One region of the Paenibacillus sp. FSL R5-0749 genome, then DNA from elsewhere that is predicted to be linked to it. Evidence: riboswitches for the same ligand, from Rfam matches in the RefSeq annotation. Region 1 holds a riboswitch; each other region holds the start of a gene.
The links. Region 1 has a riboswitch for cyclic di-AMP ahead of MKY85_RS00150 (ubiquitin-like domain-containing protein). Riboswitches for the same ligand answer to the same signal wherever they lie in the genome.

Region 1 (3,116 bases):
TTCCGGAATGAAAGCATGTTTGCAACCAGGCACCTTATTCGCAATGATTTTACGAATGCGTTCGCCGGCATGATCCGGATCTGTCAGTACAATGACTCCCCGTCTCTCCTGAGCAAGCGCAATCCGCTTCAGAATGCGTTGGTTGATGGCTGATCCACCTGTTTCTATGGTATCGGCTTCCACAGCCCGACGGATGGCTACCGTATCATCACGGCCTTCCACCACAATGACTTCTTTTATCATGTTCCATTTCTTCCTTTCTAACGCAAAAAGAAGAGGAATATCCTCTTCTCTGCCAAACGGCGGGGGAGACTGAATTCAGACCCCTCCGCCGCATATTCCGCATGAATCATTCATGCAACTATTTTATAGCATTCCCATTTCAAAGTAAAACGATTTTAGTTCGCTTCCGGCTTCACCGGACCGATCACGTAGACCGTCTTGCCTTTCTTGCGTCCAAAATTCAGGGCATGCTTCACACTGTCATAATATACGTCAATTTTGTTGCCTTTAATGGCACCGCCTGTATCTTCCGCACGACGGAATCCCAGACCTTCGATATATACCCACCAGCCAATTGGAATGACTTTGGGATCAACCGCGATGGTGCGCCCTTCCGTTACACGAGTACCGGAAGCTGTTTTGGTTCCAATGCCAGGCTCTTCGGAAGAGTAGGCAGTCATGGATACATTCTTAAGTACTTTGGAATATTTAAAAGAAGTCCCGGATACGGTAATCACTTTGCTGCCCGAGGCAGATGTTTTCTTCGAGTTCGTTGTTGTAGCCTTCTTCGTTGTTGAAGTTTGAGCTGATACGGTCTGAATCTCTGGTTTTTTCACAACAGGTTTTGCTTTGGTGCCGACAGCAATCACTTTATCTACACGATTATTCGCGACAGATTTGCCGACCATTTTTTTGGAGACCAATTCTCCATCCTGAAATACCTTTTCGATGTGCTGTACAAGTGTGCCTTCTTTGCCGTTCACAACGACACGGTTATCCCCTTTGTACAAGCTAGGGTCAGCCGTTTTAATTACTTTGTAAGCGATTGGTTGTTCTACATCCACTGTACGCTTTGTTACGCGCACTACACGGATCTTCATATCTGCTTTGATCGCAGTTCCAAGCGCCGGATACACCTTATCATTACTTTCAACTTGAATACCTGATTTTTGAATTGCATCTTCTACGGATGAATCCGTTGTATACAGAGTCTTGGTGTCTCCGTCTGCCGTAATGTTAACTGGAACGGCCCGCTCAATAACGATTCGGTCTCCATCTGTAATCGCCCCGTTCATGGACATGGATACCTTGTCGTGAGGGCTGACTGTGATCGACTGCTCCTCCAGCATTTCCTGAAGCATTCCTGTACGAGTCTCTACCACCTGAGCTTTGCCATCAATAACCAGTGAAATTTGTTTCCCGGCCTGACCGTAAACGACTAACAAGATCATGATTGTAAGCGCAATTGAGAAAATCGCGATCAATGCCATTTGACGCATGTTCTCATGCTTCCACCGCAACGCGAAAGACTTACTGGATGATCGTGACTCATGGGTCTCTTCTGGTTGGAATGTGCCCACTTCTCCGTCCTCCTTCATAGCCTCGCCGTCTAAAGTAACGCATGATGTCTTTGACGTGACTATACCAAATTTTCTACAGAACACAGATCGGACCAACTGATCGGTTCTGCACCATGAATCAATCTTCGCAACATGATGTCATCCTCCTGAATACCTACCGTATGATGACAACATTTCTTTTATTCAAAAACAAAAAAGCCAAAGAAAGAGTGTAAGAGGAACTCTTTCGTGGCTTCCGAATGATTTTGAATATCGGAAATTCATGCACGAGGTTGCCTCTCTTTTTCCGCTTGCGAGGTTAGCTGTCGGGTTCGGGCGAAAGAGAGCCGCCCTATCTTGGGTCACCCGCTCATGGCGGACGCCCTTGAATTCACCCCGAGACCCAAAGAAGAAATCAAATACGGCTTCGCAGTTCCCTTCGCTGCTTTTGGGTCAGCGAACGTTGCGCATCGGCCAAATACACCGATGTTTAAGCCCTATTGGTTCCCCCGCTCTCCGTTAACGGAGACTCAGCGAGACTGATTCATGAAAGTAATGTTGTTTCATCGGAAAGTGTCCCTTTGTTCATCCCCCGAACATCTGTCCAATTTTCCGCACAACAATTCACTGAAAAGATGATATCCTGTTTTGATGCATGTTGTAAAGCGTTGATCAAGTACGTTTTTCTGAATATTTGGTTAAAATATTGTAATATTCTTGATTTATTTGGATCAAAGGGCAAATTAACTCCGCTTACCTGCCTTTTTCACCTCATTTGCTCGTTTTTTTAACGAATTCCAAATCGTTCCATGGCATTTTTGGTGGTTATTGCAGCAATTTCCTCCACCGAAATGCCTTTAATTTCCGCAGCTGCCTCTGCAACCAGACGTACATGCGCTGTCTCATTTCGTTTCCCGCGATAAGGGTGAGGTGTCAAATACGGAGCATCGGTTTCAATGAAAAATCGGTCCATCGGAACCTTCGCTAGCACCTCTTTGGGTTGCTTTGCGTTTTTGAATGTAATCGGTCCTCCGAAGGAGAGATGGAAACCCATATCGAGACAACTTTTTGCTGTTTCCCAGCTGCCAGAGAACGAATGCATCACACCACCAACTTCACTCGCCTTCTCTTCACGCAAAATTCTTATGATATCCTCATGTGCATCCCGATTATGGATGACAATCGGCATGTTCACTTCACGCGCCAAGGCAATTTGTTGTCGTAATACGCGATGCTGTATTTCCTTCGGTGAAGTATCCCAGTGATAATCCAATCCAATCTCACCGATTGCCACCACTTTTTCATGCTTGCATAAAGATGCAATCCACTCCAAATCCCCTTCCTGCATTGTGATCGCATCTACGGGATGCCAACCTACAGCTGCATATATAAAGTCATACGTTTCAGCGAGTTTCATTGTGGTTGGAATTGTCTCCCGGTTAAAGCCAATGTTGATCATGCGACCAACTCCTGCATCCACAGCACGCTGAATCATGTCCTCGCGGTCCTCGTCGAATTGTGGTGCATCCAGATGTGTATGTGTGTCGAACAGCA
Region 2 (3,116 bases), 2.2 Mb from region 1:
ATTCTTTAATGATAAGCTGGCGGAATCGAAAGTTCATTTTGAACGTGCCCTGGATTGTAAACATACGGAATTCGATGACCTTTATCCCTATATGATTGAACATCCTCAATTTTTCTGGTACAAACGCTATGTTGCCTGGTCAGAATTACTGACGATTGTAGGCTTATGCGAAGAGTTGTCCTTCTCTTGGAAAGAACAATTTACACCGCATCAAGTGGAGTACCTTGAAGAACGTGTGATGTCCGCCAAAGTGCTTGATTTTTGGTTCGAGAAGAACGACAGCAAAGAGCACGCGCAGCGGTAACTTTCAGTCGGGACATAATTTCGAATGACATGACAGTCCAATACAGTCACGTGAGACCTAAATGACTTTTCATTTAGGTCTCTTTTTGTAAATAAATTTGGAATATAGGAGCCATGAACATGATTAGTGATACAGAATTGGACGCCCTGCGTCTGTCAGGTGAGAAAGTCAGAGTAGTACGGGACGAGCTGGAATCGAACGATGTAACCGGGATTGTCGTTGCCTGGGATGGCGAGCAGGTACTTATCCGTCGTCAAAATCGACGTGTCGTCAAGTTGGATCGTGGTTACCGCTATCAGTTGTTCAGCGAACCCCGGCAAAGTCCACTTGGTGAGTAACAACGATCATTATGTCAGAAGTATGAGCGTACAAATGTTTGGAATTACCATGATTTCTTGGCATAATTGACTCACTCGGGAGAGAAGATAGGTACAGTGAAGAAATTCTGTAACTATAGCCGAGAGGGTGTGCTGCAAGACATGACATTGATGAATGATAAAGTTCATGCCTACAAGGATCAGATTGGAGCATTAAGTGATGTGCTGCCAGGTGTGGTGAAGTCGTATCATGAGTTTACCGGAGAATGCTTCCAACCTGGGGCGATTGATGCGAAGACCAAACAGCTCATCGCGCTTGGTATTGGCTTGTTCGCCAACAATGAGGTATGTACCTTCTATCATGTAGAAGAAGCACGTGCCAAGGGCGCTACAGATCAGGAGATTATGGAGACCGTTGCTGTGGCCGGAGCTGTAGGAGGCGGACATGCCCTGTCCCAGGGCGCGATGCGAGTGCAGAAGGCGCTGCATTAAGTGTAAGATGGAGGTAGTCCAAGGACTGTCCTCCTAAAGAGGAAATCAAACAAAAGAGGAGGTTCCGGTTGATCCGGAGCCTCCTCTTTGATATTATCCCTACATTTTCCCTAACATTTTATCGTACATAAACTGTCCAGTTACCCGACGTGCTGTTACGTAACGATCATTGAAATAAGGATTGCTCATTTTGGTGATGCTTACCCCTTTGCTGCTGGATGCATGTGCAAATTGTCCGCCGCCGATATAAACACCTGTATGTGAAATGCCTTTGCCTGTTGTGTTAAAGAACACCAGATCACCTGTCCGAACATTGCTCTTGGCTACTGGAGTACCTGCTTTGGCTTGCTGTTGCGAAGTACGTGGCAATTCAATGCTGTATTTATTGAAAATATATCTCATAAACCCGGAACAGTCGAACCCGGCCAGAGTCGTGCCACCCCACTTGTAAGGAATACCTGTCATGTTGTTCACTACGGAGTTAATACTGCTTGCCTCTGTGCTTGTTGCCCCGGATGTAAATAGTACAGCCGCTCCAAAAATGGAGATAATCAGTTTTTTCAAAATCAATGTTCTCCCTTCGATGCCTACGGAGTTAGCTAAGGGTTCGGTAGAAGGTTCCCTATATTTCCTATGTATAAGAATAATTCACCCAAAATGGTTCCCCCGTTTTCAAACCTGAAACTCGGCAATGAATAATTAAGTTTTTGTAACTATTTGAAACTATATTGCATAAATGCGTAATTGTCAAACCCTTTTAAACCCCTTCGTAATACCTCAATGTTAGCGGAATTAACGATTTTATATGAAAGAAGGCGTCAAGTTTGGGTATCATTGATGACAAAAACGTCATTATTGATTCGTTTGAGACGAAATTGGATAAATAAATAAGTTTGTCATGAGTTAAAAGGACTATCCGTTATGTAGAATTTAAGAGATTATATTCATTAAGTTGCATATATTGACAAAAATTGATTTTTTGCATATCATCTGATTATCCAATCCACATATTGGATAAAAATGGATTTTATTATGTTATATATTTAAATTAAGGAGGTTTAAGGACGGGCGTTATAGGTAAGGTAGAATTGTGGATGTTATTACAATGAACATGGGAGAGTGTTACATTTGAAAGCAAAGAAAATAGTTACTTTTGTCCTGGCATGCGCCATGGTGTTCTCAACAGTTGGAATTGCAGTTCTCCCTGTAGGGACGGTATCTGCTGCTGATGCATCGGGTACTACAGCGAGTATTTCAGATATTTTGAAGAACCAACTGCCGGATGGAGGTTGGAGAAAAGATTATAAACAAACAAGTGGAGAGTGGGCGAAGTCCACGATTGACAACAAGGCTACATATTCAGAAATTAGAAGATTGGCGAAGGAATTTAAAAAGACGAATGATCCACGCTACTCCACAGCTGCAATCAAAGGAATCAACTTTTTGATCAATATGCAGTATTCAAACGGCGGATGGCCACAAGTCTACCAAAGCTCTGGATATCACAAGCATATTACCTACAATGATGATGCAATGATTAATGTAATGATCATGCTCGATGAAGTAGCAACACGCAAAGGTGATTTCTCATTTATCGACAGTACACTTGCTAATCGCAGTAAAAATTCAGTTGCCAAAGGTGTGGGGGCGATTCTGAATACTCAGGTCGTCTCAGGCGAGAAGCTTACAGCATGGGGACAACAACATGATTCCAGTTCCCTTAAACCAGCGAGCGCAAGAATCTACGAAGTACCATCGCTGACAGCTGGAGAGAGTGTAACGATTGTTAAATTTCTGAAAACAAGGCCTGCTACCGCTAAAATTACCGCATCCATTAAAGGAGCAGAGGACTGGTTTAACAAGGTGAAAATTACGGGTTACAAGTATGAAAGGGCAAATGGTGATAGCAAGATTATCGCTGATTCCAAAGCAGCACCGATCTGGGCACGCTTCTATGAAATAGGAACGGATAGACCCATTTTCATTGGACGAGACGGGGTAGT
Region 3 (3,116 bases), 2.9 Mb from region 1:
AGATTTTCCGTGCAGGTATTCAAGGTGTGGATCGGGGTCAGTTGGAAGCAGCTCGTTCCCTGGGAATGGGTAGAGGGGCAGCAATGCGTTATATTATTTTACCGCAAGCCTTCAAAGCTGTATTACCGGCGATCGGTAATGAATTCATAACCATCATCAAAGAATCCTCCATTATCTCCGTTATCGGTATGGTGGACATTATGTATCAGGCAAGTGTGGTCAAAAATATTACGTACCAAGGCTTGAGTCCATTTTTGATTGCAGCAGCCATCTACTTTGTAATGACGTTCATTTTGTCCAAGCTGCTGGGACGACTGGAAAGGAAGTTGAGTGCAAGTGATAGACGTTAGACAATTACACAAATCTTATGGAAATAACGATGTGCTTAAGGGCATTAACGTGACGATTGGCAAAGGTGAGGTTGTCGTGGTCATCGGTCCTTCCGGTTCGGGGAAAAGTACATTCTTGCGTTGTCTGAACCTGCTGGAACAACCTACCTCGGGAGAGATTGATTTTGAAGGCGTGTCAATCACAGACCCCAAGCACAACATTAACGCAACTCGTGAGAAAATGGGTATGGTGTTTCAACATTTCAACCTGTTCCCACACAAAACGGTAGAACAAAACATCACAATTGCTCCGATCAAAGTAAAGAAACAATCCACGCTGGAAGCGGAAAAAATTGCTGCTGATCTGCTTAACACCGTGGGCTTGTACGATAAAAAAGATGTATTCCCGAATCAGCTGTCCGGTGGACAGAAGCAGCGGATCGCCATTGCTAGAGCACTGGCCATGCAGCCGCATGTCATGCTGTTTGACGAGCCTACATCGGCATTGGACCCTGAGATGGTCGGTGAGGTACTGGATGTCATGAAACGTCTTGCAGAAGGCGGGATGACCATGGTCATCGTCACGCATGAGATGGGGTTTGCACGTGAAGTTGGAGACCGGATCCTGTTCATGGATGGCGGGGTTATTGTGGAAGAGGGAACACCTGATGAGGTGTTTGGAGCACCGAAAAATTCACGTACACGTGACTTCCTTGCGAAAGTACTCTAAATGAATTGATTAAATAGCGTTACTGACTTCGAGTCGGTAACGCTATTTTTTTGTTGAAAATAATTACATATGGGATTCAAAAAGTAACTATTCTGTTACCAAATATATAGCGGATATCTGGCCCAACACTTTTAGTGTATTCAATATTCTTACACGTGCTTATACATGTTGAATCCGTTTGGTAAGAATTACTACAAGTTCAGGTTACAAAATTGTGATATATTGAACTCTGCCGAAACTTCCGGACAGGGAGTGCGGGGGATGTAACGATGCAGATAGTGCAGGGGGAAGATCTACAGCACACTGCTTGGGGTGAATTAGGGGTACATATCGTTTCAAATGTAATGATGGACCTATAGGGTGGGCTCCTCATCCGAATCCGACAACTAACTTCGCAGGCACAATGAGGGAGGAAGACCATGATTAACAAGAAACGTATAGCCAAAACAGCAGTAGCATTAATGACAACAGCAATGCTCATTCAAGCCGTTCCGGCTCACGCCGATTCAGTTCATGTGGCCAAAGAGGGGGATACCTTCTACACCTTATCGAAACAATACGGAGTATCAATGAACACGTTAGTTAAAGCAAACAATGACATTTCGCCTTACAACATTTATGGTGGTTTGAAAATTACGATTCCCGGTAAGGCAAACAATGTAGCTGCCGCGGCGACGGAGAGCAAGACCCAAGCCAAAACGGTTACGACAGCAAGCTTGGACGTTAACACTGATAACAAAGTGGTTCAAGCGTGGGGTAAAACATTCGATTACAGTAAAACTGTGAACGTGAAAGCAACAGCATACTCTGCAGATCCGTCTGAAAATGGAGGATGGGGTGCCGTCGATTATTTCGGAAATGACCTTGAACTGGGTACGATTGCAGTAGATCCTAGTGTCATTCCACTTGGAACCAAAGTACTGGTAACGGGTCACAGCCATCCAGGCTTGCCAAAACAGGCTTTTGTGGCTACAGCACGTGATGTGGGCGGTGCAATCAAGGGTCACCGGATTGATATCTTTATCCCTGGTAGCAAACAGTCGGTAAGCACATTTGGTTTTCAGGATATCGAGTTGTACATTCTGAAGTAGAGCGTAAATTTCATTTAAACTGAATTCAAACAGGGTGTCTGCCAGTCGCTAACTTGCGATTGAACAGCACCCTTTTAATATTTCCTTGATTACCTAACACGGTTATTCTATTCTTTCGCCTTCGGTAATCCCAGCATTTCGTCCAAGGTGACCAGTTCATATCCCCGGTTACGCAGTTCCTCAATAATTTCAGGCAAAGCCTCAATCGTACCATTCAGATTCGATCCAACTCCGCCTCCTGCATGTTGTAGAACGATGGAGCCAGGTTTTACAGCAGACAGGATGTTATCTTTTACCTTTTCCTTGGAAAGACCTTTCCAGTCCAGAGAGTCAACGTTCCAGTTCACAATACTATAATGTTGTCTGGCAGCCCATTGCAGCTGTTCTTCATTAATGTCTCCATACGGAGGTCGAATCATCTTGGGCGTATATCCCGCCAAATGGCGAATGATATCCCCGGTATGTAAAATTTGTTTGCGGAAGGCATTCATCGACAGCTTACTGAACTCCGGATGATTGTAGCTGTGATTGCCAACGATGTGCCCTTCCTTAACAATCCTTTTTACCAAATCGGGGTGCTTCTCAGCACGACTACCAACGATGAAAAACGTAGCTCTGACTTTATACTTTTTCAACAGATCCAACACCTGCGGAGTAAACCGTGGATCGGGCACATCATCAAATGTTAACGCAACCTGTTTAGTTGAAGGACCATTAGTTTTGAACGTATCGGCATATTTCTGACGTAACTGTCCCAATGTTAATTGTTCTTCTTCCACGGAATCAGTATTGGATACCGATTCACTTGGCGGGTCTGAAGCATCCCGTGATGAAGCTGGTGGTGCTTGATATCCTCCGAGAAAAACAACGATAACCATCAGCATAATGAGGCGTACGCGCATAATAACAGCCTCCTTTTCCAAAATGACGTTCTCTATGGTATGCCCGTGGGCTTGAGAAAATATG
Region 4 (3,116 bases), 1.6 Mb from region 1:
AGCATTACGAATGGTACCCTCCCTGATATGGATATCCATGCCGAAGGAATGGGTAAACCCTCCAACCTGAATAGAGGAATCAAGCAGTTTGACATAATCGAGCAGCTTATTCCCACGGTTCACATCATTCGCCTCCTGTGTTCGTTAAATGTCATGTTAGATGACATTTATATTCCTTTTTGTTAACTTTATGTTTGAAAATCCGAATTATATGATAGTTATCATCCCATAAACGTCCGCTTTTTGTCAATAGTATCCGTTGAATTTAATGAATAGATTCTGTTATTTAATATTTGTGTCATTTTATATAACTTATTATGTTATTTATGTGACGAAGTGCAGGGAGGAATATATATAAGGAAGGACTATATATAAATGAATCAACAAGATCGGCTCTTACCGAAAAAGAGGGGATCAAATCTAATAATATGCAGTTCATGGGTAAACATGACGAGAATATGCGTTTTTTGAGGAAAATGCCTAGCTAAAAAAGAAGGTTTAAAAAATGCTTTACTTTTATTTCTGAACCCTGTATAATCAATTCTGTTGCCGATTATTTACGACATGCGGTCGTGGTGGAATGGCAGACACGCTATCTTGAGGGGGTAGTGGGCGTATGCCCGTGGAGGTTCGAGTCCTCTCGACCGCATCATATGAACGATGAAGAAGAAGCTTTCCATTAATGGAAAGCTTCTTTTTTTGCCTTTTTGAACAGTCTGGTACCAGAAGTTGAAAAAAAGGCCATCCATTACCGGGGGTAAGGGTGCTCTACCTTCCGGCAAAGGGTGGCCGATGTACTATTTTTGCAGCAAGTTCTTGATATCTTCTTCAATCTTGTCAGGTGTTGTTTTGGGAGCATAACGTTTAACTACCTGTCCGTTCTGATCCACAAGGAATTTGGTGAAATTCCATTTGATTGCTTTGGAGCCGAGCAGGCCGGGTGCTTCTTTGCTAAGGTGTTGGAAGAGCGGGTGAGCACTTGAGCCATTCACATCAATTTTCTCAAACATAGGGAAGCTCACGCCATAATTCATCTGACAGAACTCCGCGATATCGTCGGAAGAACCTTTTTCCTGGGCAAACTGGTTGCTTGGAAATCCAAGGACTTCAAATGGCGCATCCTGGAACTTGTCTTGCAGTTCTTGCAGACCTTTGAATTGAGGTGTAAGTCCGCATGAGCTTGCCGTATTCACAATCAGTAACACTTTATCACGGTAGTCGGACATTTCAACTTCTTGACCGCGAAGGGTATTCACTTTGTAATCGTAGACTGTCATCTCAATCGCCTCCATGATATCATCTGATACCTTTCATTATATTGGTTACAATTAAATAATGCAAAACTAATATGGTGTTAAAAGAATCAAAACTGGCAAGTTGTGCAGAATGCGTGAATGAATTGCGAAGTGATTTACGCCAGAGTGAGAATTAGATAGCCTTGACGAGGTGGATAGCGTATAACCGTATTGTAAGCGTTATTATATATGAATAATGGCGAAAATCTGCCGATTCGGTGATCTGTCCGGACTTTACACCGCCATGGCACGGGTGTATGATTCATATCGTAATTTCAATTTAAAACTAAATTGTACCTGAAAAACGAAACAAACGATAATATCGCTCAATCTTAACTTAAGATATACGAACGATGTTTTAATCGCTGAGTTTCCATTCATTCATGAGTGGGAAACGGGGGAACCAACGGAATGCGCTGTCCAGGACAGTAGGCATTCATGGGGTGAATTTTCCGGTGACAGCCGGAAATAGGGCGACTCTCGCGCCCGAATCCGTCAGCTAACCTCGTAAGCGTTAAAGGGAGAGGCAACAAGCCGTACGCTGGTTCATGGCGATTTCGCCATGGATTCTTTAAGAAGCGTTCGGGAGGCCTTGGTCCCCCACGCTTCTTTTTTGTTGTCTTTTCACGCCAAGGGAGGAACGAATGATGGATAATGAGATGATCTTAGTGACTGCTCCTAATGAAGCAGGACGCAAATTTATCAAATTGCTGATGTACAAAAAAATGCCGTTTGCCGTTCTAACCAACAGTGCAGGGGAAGAGCGCAGACTCCGTAGAATCGGAGTAGAACATGTCATTCGCATGAATACGGCTGCAGCTCAAAAATGGTTTTTGCCGCAGGCAAGCGTTGGCAACGTGTTTATTTTCGAGAACAGTCTGAATCTGACCTGTCGTTATTTACAGATCTGTCGATCGTGGACATCGAAATCCCTATGCGTCATTACGGAGCAAAGCCATCCGAAGGGGATCTATCGGGGAATGGGTGCAGACCGGATTGTATATTCACTCAATGGGGAAGTCGGCTTTCTCCTCAATGGGTAATGTCATAGCTTGAGATTGCTCAGGTGTAAGGTGCCTGTTATAATTGAATGTATCGATAAACGGAAATTTGAGGAGACTCGTGCATGATGGTGAGTCTTCTTTTTTATGGTTTTAAAGGTTAAAGGTAGTTCAAAAAGTCCGCTTTTGATTACGAAGGATGCCTAGCGGCATCATCAGCATCGAATATGTAATTCAGCCGAAATGTCCGTTGCTCACGTAGTTTTCCCTACGCTCCGCTACTCCATTTCTAGCTTCATTCCATCTTCTCGATACTGAAAACCAGACTTTTTGAACACGAACTTTTAGATTGCCTGTGGCTTACAAGGAGGAATTGGCGTGCCGGATGTGGGTGGATTGAAGTGGTTGTTTTTTGATGTTGGAGATACGCTAGTGGATGAATGGGACCCCGTTGATGATATTATCGGACAGTTCGTTCGCGAAGCCGGTGCTTTGGGGTATCCGGTGAAGATTGAGGCGGTACGTGAACTGTTCGCGAACTGTTATCAGAAATATGAACAATGGCCCATGAGAGTGGCAATTCGCACATTCATTGAAGATGAAGGACATCAGAAACAGATTCAGGACAAGCTGAAGTTTAAAAAAGATCTTGAACGACCTTTTCCTTCAGCGGATTCCGTTCTTCAGCAGTTGTCGCGGTATTATCGCATTGGCATTATCGCCAATCAGAGTCCTGGAACGGAAGAAAGACTGGAGAGTTACGGACTGCGAAAGTATGTTGATGTTCTGGCATGCTCGGCTGAAGAAGGGGTGTCCAAGC

Region 2: another riboswitch for cyclic di-AMP. It lies ahead of MKY85_RS10265 (C40 family peptidase); the one in region 1 lies ahead of MKY85_RS00150 (ubiquitin-like domain-containing protein).
Region 3: another riboswitch for cyclic di-AMP. It lies ahead of MKY85_RS17075 (3D domain-containing protein); the one in region 1 lies ahead of MKY85_RS00150 (ubiquitin-like domain-containing protein).
Region 4: another riboswitch for cyclic di-AMP. It lies ahead of MKY85_RS07130 (hypothetical protein); the one in region 1 lies ahead of MKY85_RS00150 (ubiquitin-like domain-containing protein).

The regions. Positions count from the first base shown of each region.
Region 1 is NZ_CP152005.1:31,880-34,995, reverse strand. Features, by position in the region: gene rnmV (ribonuclease M5) at 1-243, opposite strand, end outside; gene MKY85_RS00150 (ubiquitin-like domain-containing protein) at 399-1,583, opposite strand; cyclic di-AMP (ydaO/yuaA leader) riboswitch at 1,855-2,108, opposite strand; gene MKY85_RS00145 (TatD family hydrolase) at 2,350-3,116, opposite strand, start outside.
Region 2 is NZ_CP152005.1:2,267,731-2,270,846, forward strand. Features, by position in the region: gene MKY85_RS10250 (hypothetical protein) at 1-304, shown strand, start outside; gene MKY85_RS10255 (hypothetical protein) at 424-642, shown strand; gene MKY85_RS10260 (carboxymuconolactone decarboxylase family protein) at 784-1,113, shown strand; gene MKY85_RS10265 (C40 family peptidase) at 1,213-1,677, opposite strand; cyclic di-AMP (ydaO/yuaA leader) riboswitch at 1,683-1,814, opposite strand; gene pelA (pectate lyase) at 2,233-3,116, shown strand, end outside.
Region 3 is NZ_CP152005.1:3,876,571-3,879,686, reverse strand. Features, by position in the region: gene MKY85_RS17085 (ABC transporter substrate-binding protein/permease) at 1-350, shown strand, start outside; gene MKY85_RS17080 (amino acid ABC transporter ATP-binding protein) at 337-1,059, shown strand; cyclic di-AMP (ydaO/yuaA leader) riboswitch at 1,280-1,476, shown strand; gene MKY85_RS17075 (3D domain-containing protein) at 1,479-2,150, shown strand; gene MKY85_RS17070 (polysaccharide deacetylase family protein) at 2,258-3,052, opposite strand.
Region 4 is NZ_CP152005.1:1,634,428-1,637,543, forward strand. Features, by position in the region: gene MKY85_RS07115 (urease accessory UreF family protein) at 1-123, opposite strand, end outside; tRNA gene MKY85_RS07120 (tRNA-Leu) at 567-649, shown strand; gene MKY85_RS07125 (glutathione peroxidase) at 798-1,277, opposite strand; cyclic di-AMP (ydaO/yuaA leader) riboswitch at 1,649-1,824, shown strand; gene MKY85_RS07130 (hypothetical protein) at 1,940-2,338, shown strand; gene MKY85_RS07135 (HAD family hydrolase) at 2,675-3,116, shown strand, end outside.